2 regions of the Paenibacillus sp. HGF5 genome follow, and region 2 is predicted to be linked to the other one. Evidence: predicted binding sites of a transcription regulator. Region 2 holds the regulator's gene; the other holds the start of a gene.
What was found. The regulator LexA, encoded in region 2, represses DNA repair genes until DNA is damaged. The targets are predictions, from matches to a motif close to CGAACATATGTTCG.
Positions count from the first base shown of each region.

Region 1 (5,058 bases), on a different contig from region 2:
CAACCGAATCTCATTCTCGTCATTAACAAGGACCTCAACTCCGTCTAGTTGCTCCAATCCTTCAGCTTTAACGGTGGACGAGGGATTTACAAGGTTAACTACTAGCAAAGCAAATGCTAGTAATACAGATAATAATTTTGTGTAATTCTTTTTTAGTAACACGGTCTACATTTCTCCCTTACTATTTAATATATTTTTAAAAATTAAAGATAAACCTCCTTTCTTTTGAATTAATTGTAAATTATATATAATTATAACGGCAGGTCAAGGAAAATAATTACATTTCTAAATTTTCAATTTATTTACTTTTTTTCATATAATTATAGTTACATATATGTTTCCCTATCAAAGTTAACTTGTTTGCTGTGCTCTCTATTCCCAAAGTTCTACAACCGGGATGGTATTATCGCCAATAAATAGAAAAAGTGAGAAGAGTTACGCCCCGGTCATATGCCGCATTCATGCAGCCGTGCGTGTCATTCTCGCCTTTTTCTATGCTCCTATCGTAACATGGCCAAATCGTCAGGTGGTCTTCAACATTTCTTTTTTTGTCCCACTTTGTCGTCAAAATTCTTTGCATATTTCCTCAAAGAATCCCATCAACTTTAACGTGTTGGCCATGCTCTCGATGCCTTCACTGATCCGCCGGTCCACAGTGCTATGCGCTACGCCGCGCTTCATAAACAAAATGGTCTCCTTCCGGCTGTACCCTTGTAGAAACCGAAGGTCAATCGCTTGTTTTACTTCGTCTTCGAGAATCTGACTGTGAGCTCTACGTATCATTGAAGAATAAATTCTATTTTGGCCGTACACCCACTTCTGTTTTTCAGTAAGTATCACCGCGTTCGCCGTCTTATCCGCATGGAGATCCTCCTGATCGATGCGACGAGCTGCTTCTCCGTCAATTGCTACCTGAGCTAATTCTTTCTGATATTTTTCGAAGTCGCTCATGAATAGCTGCATGGATTTAAAATTGCTGAGGTAGAATTCCGTCGTCTGGATCTCATCCTCAGATGCTTTAGCGAAAAGTTCCCCTTGTCCCCATACCATCGCCATTCCCCTCAATCCCCTTTGTGATATAATCGGTGAGAGGAATATATTTCCGATTGCCCCCCGCCCCTACCACGGATTAGGGGGTCTTTTCATTTAATTTAATATAATCTCCTATATATCAGATCGCTGCCTACTTACTCTTTTCGAGGTGAAAATGATGAATGGTAAGAAATTTGTTATTATCATGGTTCTTGTTTTGCTTGTAATATGCGGTTGCTCTTTAGTCGTAGCACAACTCTTGAACTCACTTGGTCGCCCAGACATCTAAAAATCAGCCTTACCTTTCAATTTGCTGTCTCTTTTAACCGCCGACGTTTAAAGTCAAACCCCATTCGCTCCAACTTCCCTCGAACACCGAGCGCACTTTTTCCTAACACCGCACCTATTGTTTCGTAACTATATCCTTCCTGAGCCATACGCAGCAACGTCTGGACCTCATCTGGTGTAATATTTGATCAGGTTATTCAGGCGGACTGGCCCATTTTGAGGTTAAGATCATGGATTCGTCGTTTTATGGACGATTCCGATCGGTTAAACATGCGGGCTAATTCCGGATAAGTAATTTCGGTTTTCAGGATTGAGCAAGTCTCTGGTCCTCTGCAGGCGTCCAATCAACAGATTGCCATGTTTTCTGAGACCTTAATTGATCTGCTTTTCGTTTTACTTTGGCCCATTCAGGCTCAGGCCCGATTGTTCCTGGCTCCATTTTGGCTAGATTCAGCAGCTCTTTATGTTTCTCAGCCCATTTCCAGAAGTCGGAATAAGCTATAACCAAAACCCTCACGCTTTGAGCAAACAACTTCCTCTTAGCAGGCATCCCATAACGATTGATCCAGTTTTTCATGGTGGAGTATTCTCGACCAAGCGCTTTGCCAAGCTGGCAAACGGTTATACCGTCAAAGTTCGTCCTGGCATCGGATAACCCTATTCGTTGAGCCTTAAGCTTTACGGCATTCATGCTTTTACCCAGCCGTGTTGACATCCCCTTTATGCTGGTTACTCCCCACTGATCCTGAAGGTACTCAATTTCCTCTTTCGTCCAGTTAGGAAATCTCGCCATAACTACACCCCCAGTGAATGGAATTCAGCACCTTCGGTATCGTCAATAGTTCCGTAGACATCCCATCCCACTTTTCACGAATTTCTTTTGCTTTTGATTTGACCGCGGCTGCTTGCTTCGGCTGCAGGACAATCTCCATTGCTTCTTCCTAATGTTGAGCTGCTTTTGCATATGCTCTGCTGTGCATGTAATTCATCCAGTTCCAGAATTTTTGATTGCTGAAGGTCTTCACCTTCTGAAATACTCGTCTACGGGTCTGCTCATCCACTGTTACCCCTCCCCAATTTAAGAACTGACGTTCTGTTAAAACCATGTAATTAGGTACCCCGGTCTGTATCGACCGGGGGTTGCGACACTGTATCTATTAAGCGGCGCCGCCGTCCTTCATCATCTTGGTGACCATTTCCTTGTACCTTCTCCACTTCGGCTGTAATTGGCTCGATGTAATGCCTGCAATCCTTGAAATTTCACTCCATGTTTTGCCCTCATTTAGACGTTTTTCCAAGAACATAGGAAAATCAAATGGCAGCTCGTCGAAGGTAGGACGTTCGTTTAAAATGAACTGTTCCAGTTCATCCTTGTTTATCTCTTCATCGTTGGATGCCTGGCTTTCCTCAGTTTCAGAGTTCTCGTTCGCTGCAGGCTCGTGATCAGCATCCTCGAAGGTCATCTCGTGTCCATCCGGTTTACCCGCTTGCTGCTGTTCTTGCATCCATTTAGGAAGATCAGAACCTTTTTGCTTCGAACCCTCACCCATGACATCATATAATGAAAGGCTCAGAGAATCGCTCTAAGAAGGGATTATCACAGCAAGAATTATCTAATCGCCTTGGGTTTAATCATGCAACTTATGCACGATATGAAACCGGGGATACACAGCCTGATTTCGACACTCTTCAAAAATTAGCTGATTTCTTTGATGTTAGTACCGACTACATACTTGGACGAACTAATACCCTCATTTCATCTGATCGAGTTAATGGTTTTGATGAGAAAGAACAAGCTGAGTTTGAGGCCTTCATTATCAATCCAAATCACGGTATATTTTTTAAGGATTATTTGAGCGCTCCCGAGGAACGGAAAAAGGAACTCCTGCAGTTTTGGAGATTCATAAGAGAAGCAGAAAGAGACCGGAAACCTGGAGATAGACAGGGAGAGTAGAGAAAATCACTCGACTAATCATGGAAAAAAAGTTAGACAGCCAGAAACGGCTTTTCTTTTTGAATAAAAAACGAACGTATATTCCCGTATAGGAGGAATTTCCCTATGATCCGAATATGTATCATTACATCTGGACGAGATGCCAAATCAGAGCCAATGATTATAACCACCAGCAGTACTGAACTAAATAAGAAACCTAGAGAAAAAAATCACCGATACGGACACATCAGTACCCTATAGATGATCTCCTCTTCCGTTCAGCCGATGACGGCTTTTATTTTTACTGTTTATTCGAACGTACATTCCTGTGTTGGAGGTATCATCATGTTTAGATTTCACAAAATTAACCCCTCTAGAACAAATTGTTGAAGACCTATACAATGCACATGGAATCTCTTCACCGAAGCTACTGACAATTAGAGAAATAGCAAGACGGTTAAATGTTTGGGTATATTTCAAGCCAATCGTAAGCAAGGGATTAGAGATCAATCCAAATATTCATACCATCAATATCGATAGTCGACTTTCTCCTATTAAACAGTGGCTGGATTTTTTGCATGAGCTAGGCCACCTTCTTCGTCATGCAGGGAATCAAACGATCTTACCTAAACTTTTCACCCAGGCCCAGGAGATAGAGGCAGAAAATTTAGTTCTTTACGCCGCGATGCCATTCTTCATGATTTCTCAGTATAAACTTCCCGGCAATCGTAAGGATGCTATTCATTTTCTTGCTGCGGCATTCAAAGTCCCATTTAAATTGGCCGAAAAGAGGCTCGATCAAATTCAAAGAAGGGAGTTTGAAGGTACATTAATGAATTCATACATAAGATTCAATGTCGATCGTAACATACAACCTACTCCTCACATTGATGAGGTCGAAACAAAGATTTATGCCTATTACGATTCATCGGGGGATTCTCTTGGGCCTACACAAATCTACTCACATAATCCCAAACTTGGGTTCAATAAAAGCTACGAAACTAAAACCCCAACACTTCCATGACTTGTATCACAAAACCCTACTTGCCAAGCTTGCAGTTGGATCAATAAAAAAAGTTCATGTCATCATACTGGACGCTCTTCACCGAGCAGTTATTTGAGGCCTGGTATCACAGAACTAGCTCAATATGTAACCCTTCCCCAAGGGAAAAAGAAGAAATTTGAAGTGTGGAACGAGCTGCAGCTGAAAACGTTCCTTGATGCAGCAAAAGAAGACCAGTATTACACGGCTTTTGAATTGGCAGCATCAACAGGCATGAGACAAAGTGAGATCCTGGCCATACGCAGAGTAGATGTCGATCTATGAGGAGAATGGCTTCAGTCCGCCAAGCTTACACTCTTGCAGAGAAAGGACACGACTTTGACGATACCAAAAATGATAGTAGCGTACGATCAATCGCACTTTTCGCCAACACTGTAGAACTTCTCAGAGATCACTTGGATAAACAGGAATATGAAAGATGTAATAATAAACTCTATAAAGATTCGGGGTTTGTTATTCAAACCAGTACTGGAACTCCTGTAAGTCCTCGTAATCTAATGCGTAATTTCTACGCTTTGATCGAGAACAAAAGTGATCCTGTCGACGGTGAAAATAACACTTCATTAGTCTAAAGGGTAGAAAAATGGTAGGAGAACGGATTAAATAGCAAAGACGACCCGGTTCCCGAATGACGGAAAACCGCGCCGTTATTGACTTTATAAAGATGCTGGTGAAGGGAATTGAACCCCCGACCTACGCATTACGAGTGCGTTGCTCTACCCCTGAGCTACACCAGCACATG
Region 1 covers NZ_AEXS01000070.1:28,573-33,630, forward strand. Annotated here, with positions in the region: gene HMPREF9412_RS12175 (hypothetical protein) at 1-162, opposite strand, end outside; gene HMPREF9412_RS12180 (hypothetical protein) at 565-1,056, opposite strand; gene HMPREF9412_RS31700 (hypothetical protein) at 1,625-2,113, opposite strand; gene HMPREF9412_RS32895 (hypothetical protein) at 2,097-2,252, opposite strand; gene HMPREF9412_RS31705 (hypothetical protein) at 2,478-2,870, opposite strand; gene HMPREF9412_RS12195 (helix-turn-helix domain-containing protein) at 2,882-3,274, shown strand; gene HMPREF9412_RS32055 (ImmA/IrrE family metallo-endopeptidase) at 3,582-4,277, shown strand; tRNA gene HMPREF9412_RS12210 (tRNA-Thr) at 4,982-5,053, opposite strand.
Region 1: a site for LexA is predicted at 3,346-3,359, ahead of HMPREF9412_RS32055 (ImmA/IrrE family metallo-endopeptidase). Genes of this name have one in related genera too.

Region 2 (5,058 bases):
TTATCTCCCACCATTACGGCCTGATCCGCCTCGACGCCTAACAGATCAAGTGCATGCTTGAATATGGAAACATCCGGCTTGCCTTTGCCGAAATCACCCGAGATAATAATGTGGTCAAAATAAGGGACCAGTTCGGGAACGCCATCAAGCTTCTCCTGCTGCAAATCCGGACTTCCGTTCGTAAGAAGCAGCAGCTTCACGTTACCCTGCAATTCCTTCAGCACTTCAAAGGTTTCTTCATATACATAAGGTCTTGTTCTGCGTTCCGCCGCAAATTGCGCTGCCAACGTCTCCGCCAACGCTTCATTATCAACGCCAAGGCGATGAAGTCCGCGCCGCCAGGATTCCTTACGATATACGGGAGCCAATTCTTGCAGCTTTCGGAATTCGGGCTGGGATCCTGCCGTAAAATTAGCCCACAAGCCCTCTCAAACGGATTGATTCCGATCATCTTGGTAAAAGCAAAAGTATCATAGGATTCATACAATGCTCTTGCTTCCTCCCGCACCGCGGCCAAAAGCGCGCCGGCATCAACGGCGGTTTCCGCCGCTCCGGCTTGGCATGTCACTTCAAACGCTTCTTCTACACTGCGTTCATCCCATAACAACGTATCGTCCAAATCAAACAAAACCGCAGCAATCGGCATTTCTCTCCCACTCCTCATATACATTGTGATCTACTCTATCGGGTTAGTTGTGCTCCACTGGAATTTGATGAGTTTTTGCGAACTCTTCCAATCTTTCGCCCATGGCTTTGGTATCGTAAAGATTCATCATACGGGAGAACACCCAGTTGCCTGCTTTTCCCTTGCCTTGGATCACGACGGAACCCGAAGCCAATTTGATCTTCTCGATATCGGATACGGCCAGACGGCGTTCCCGGTTGAACTTCATGGTCGACACGGAAGCGCGCTCAATCTTCAAATAAGGCTTGCGGAGAAATATCATGAGCGCCAACAGGATATACAAGCTGACGCCAACCCAATTCAATACATCATTGCTTCCGCCGGCTGCCTGTGAAGTTGCCGTTCCGAGAAGCGCATACAAACCGGCCAATGCAACAAGCACTAACGGAAGTACATACTTACGTCCCTTAAACACGTCATGCTTATCATTAATCGCAGAACCTTGATACGAGGTCAGCCCCTGCTTTTTGCGCTGTTTGTTAAGTTGCGACATATTTTTGCTGACTTTTCTTTCCCATGAACGTGACATTTGGTTCCCCCTGAACTCATATTCAAAATGTTTATAAACCATATAAACTTGGGGTAACCGTAATCGATTCTCCGAATGACCGTTACCCCAAGTATTATTATGCTATCCTTCTATCTGTTCACGGATCCGCTGAATATAATCGTTGAACGGTTAATCGACTAGTGCTTTAATCGCGGGCCGCCTTTTTGTTCGTTTTCATCAACCCATTCAATCGATTCCAGCTGTTGTCTAAAGTTACTGCGAATATTGTTAAGGTATAATTCCCGAAGCTCGGCCCGTTCTTTGAGCTCCTCCTCGGTCAACCCTTCATTCTTCTTCTTTCTTGCTAATACATTGATGCGTTCTACCAAAGTATCGATGTCCATGACTTCTCCTCCAATTTCGATATCATGTATAACTTAAACATGTGAAAAAGAGCTTGTCAAGGCAACTGCGCCCTTGCAAACTCTTCTAAGAACAAATAGGAACATATGATGCGCATAAACGAATACCGTCTATGGGGAGGTAATCTATAGTTATCTATTGTAAACGCGCGATTACGCGTAAATGATTCAATCTGACAAGCAGAATATGATGTGTCATTAAACAGGAAGTAACCAGCAGTATGTGGTGATTATATGGAGTATGAATGCCTATTGGTTAGCAGCAACGCCAAATCACCAAACCGGCAATGACAGCACTTCTCCAGCCTGTATGTCCGGACCCTTCAATCCGTTCATTCTTCGTATGCTATCCAGATATACGCGTGTATCCATATCCGCAGGTTTGTGAAGGGAAGCAATTCGCCACAAGCTATCGCCATATTGAACGATCACCTGCTTCTCTCCAGTCGGCTTCTCTGTCCCCCCGGCAAAAACGGAATATGCACCTGTCCAAAAGATGGCTACAATAAGCAGGGTGAACAGCAATTTATTCAAAGGGATCGAAGCTATCTTCGATTTCAAGTAAATGCCCCAAGTCTTCGATGATTGTTCTGTTACCACCGGAACGTTCTCATAAATGCTGCGGTATGTACTGTATTTCAACATGGAATCATCATCTCCCAAACAAGTGTTCTCTTATGGATTCATCTTAACACGAACACTTGTTTGATTCAATACCCAAAAGAACATTTGTTCTATTTTTATTTTAGAACTTATGTTTGTACGAACGGTAGTTCTATGTTATAATTTTCCCAAACGTTACTAAATGGGGTTGATACGGCATGTCGAAAATATCCAGCCGCCAGCTGGCGATCTTAGAGTTTATCCGCAACGAAGTTCGTAGCAAGGGTTACCCGCCTTCTGTCCGGGAAATCGGCGAGGCTGTCGGACTAGCTTCCAGTTCTACGGTCCATGGTCATCTGGACCGTTTGGAGAAGAAAGGCCTGATCCGCCGTGACCCTACGAAACCAAGAGCGATCGAGCTGCTTGGCCAAGAAGAATCCGAGAGCGCGAATCTGTTTACGCACACCATTGCCAGAGTGCCTGTCGTTGGTAAAGTCACAGCAGGCGTTCCGATTACGGCCATGGAGAACATTGAAGATTATTTCCCGCTCCCGCAGCATTATGTAGGCGACGATAAGGTGTTCATGTTGTCTGTAGTCGGCGACAGTATGATTGAAGCCGGTATTCACAGCGGTGACTACGTCATCGTTCGCCAGCAGCAAACCGCGGACAATGGTGACATTGTCGTAGCAATGACAGAAGAAGATGAAGCAACCGTGAAGACCTTCTACAAGGAGAAGGATCATGTACGATTGCAGCCGGAGAATCCTACCTATGAGCCGCTGCGCTTGAACCATGTAACGATTCTCGGGAAAGTGATCGGTCTCTTCAGGGACGTACACTAATTTCATAGATTTATGAATAAGAGGTTACCTTCCTTATTTGGATGGTAACCTCTTTTTTAGGACATGCACTAGAACGTTCCGATCTTACGCAACACTAGAACTAACGCATTTTGCCTAAGATCTAATTGATACATTCTTTCAGAAACATAATCCGTCGAACCTTCGCCTCCCGGTCCCTCGGTGGACTGCAGAACAAGCTTATTCTCCTTTACCTCGGGAGCCGTACCTGGTCTATAATATGAAAAGTAGGATACCAAGGACTCATCCTGAAATCGGAGCTGGACGGCTTTACCCGTTTCATGCTCTACGGCGAACGCATAGATTTGTATGCCATGACAGTCCCTATATTGCGGTGCGAGTATAAATACGTCGGCAGCTTGAAACGGCAGGCGAATCATATCAACCGGAGCAGATGTCGGTTGAATAAATGTAAGACCCTCCAGCGTAGTGACTTCATTTGTAACTTGGTTAGTACTATACTGCACGCTGTAGTTTCCGGTAAACGACCGATCCGTTTCGATACCGAAGCAGCTCGGCGCACCCAATGTCGTTATTTTTTCCTGTCCAACTGCAATAACGTTTAACCTTCCTTCATCCGTTACGCCTTGTGCCCGGATTGTCTCCTCCCTACCAGGAGGCATAGTCCCTCCTCTCTCTTGTTCCTCACTGCCAAAAGGCAATTGAAAGGCAATTAAAATAATCAGAAGCATAAACCCGCCAGCTAATCCAACTTGTAAGTATTTTCGACGTTTAGGTTTGCTGTAAGTGAAAATCACGGACCTATGCACGTTTTCTTTCATTACGGACGTGAACTTTTCATTTGAAAAAGGAGCTTTTTTAGCACGGTTGTACCAGTCTGGTTTATCCTCACTCATCGTTCTTCTCCTTCATTAAGTTTTGTACTTGTTTCCTGGCCCGATGCAATCTGGATTTTACGGTGCCTGTCGCAATATGAAGCAGCTCCGCAATTTCATGCATCGGCATTTCATAGTATAGGTCCAGCACCAACACTTCCCTAAGCTTGCTCGGCAAAGTCATAATCATTGCCCATATTTCATCCGTATACTGCTCGTCCAAATATTCCGCTTCCGCTGACCGGCTTGACGAACTGGCGGTAAGCTTGTCTTTAAGGATGACTTTCCGAAAGAAAAAAGCCTGTTTGTACCGGAACGCCGTATGTCGCGTGATCGTAAGCAGCCACGTTTTCAGCGTCGCCTGACCGCGAAAGGTATGTATGCCGTAATAGGCCTTAATAAAGGCTTCTTGTGCAATATCGTCTGCCAAGGCATGCTGTTTGGTCAAAAAATACGCATAATTCCACACATCATTTCCATATTCATTCATGATTTTATCCAGCGTCTGGCTGTCCATGGCCGTCATCTGCTTCAAGTATTCGAGCTCCAACCGATTCACCTCATCTAATTAGAGTCATGGAAGCGGGTAAAGGTTCCTTTTTTCGTAAAACAAAAAAGAATCTTCCCGTAGGTAAGGGAAGATTCTTTATGGACTAATATTAGTGCGTGACTGAACTGATTCTGTAGAATAATTATTTATATGTACCTGTCAGGAATATAGTGTCATCCCCTGTTATATCTTTCTGAAATTTCACATTTACTTCAATTTGGTTTGCATCTTTAATATCAATAACGATATGCTGTCCAATATCTTTAGGCGACAGCATAAGTTCTTTTATCTTTGTCTTGCCATTATATATCGTTACTGAGATATCATTACGGATATTAATCGGTAACAACGAAAGATCTAGTACTTTATATTTTCCTTTTGGTTCAAGAATGATCGTTTTTTCAGAATTATTAATTTCTCTCATTACGATACCAGAACCGTAATCTTTTCCATTATGTTCGGTGTACTGCTTATCTCTTGTGGTAAAGGAAGTACTATTAATCTTGATTCCTTCTTTAGTTATAATTGTTGTATCTGGTTTTTCTCCGATAATAATTTTTTGATTCTTGCTATCATATTCAACGACAGAGCCAAGTGCCTCGGAGATAG
Region 2 covers NZ_AEXS01000184.1:34,758-39,815, forward strand. Annotated here, with positions in the region: partial or broken gene HMPREF9412_RS31455 (HAD family hydrolase) at 1-646, opposite strand, end outside; gene HMPREF9412_RS31460 (hypothetical protein) at 690-1,214, opposite strand; gene HMPREF9412_RS31465 (DUF896 domain-containing protein) at 1,373-1,579, opposite strand; gene HMPREF9412_RS31470 (LysM peptidoglycan-binding domain-containing protein) at 1,871-2,242, opposite strand; gene lexA (transcriptional repressor LexA) at 2,419-3,045, shown strand; gene HMPREF9412_RS31480 (hypothetical protein) at 3,114-3,920, opposite strand; gene HMPREF9412_RS31485 (RNA polymerase sigma factor) at 3,913-4,425, opposite strand; gene HMPREF9412_RS31490 (stalk domain-containing protein) at 4,592-5,058, opposite strand, start outside.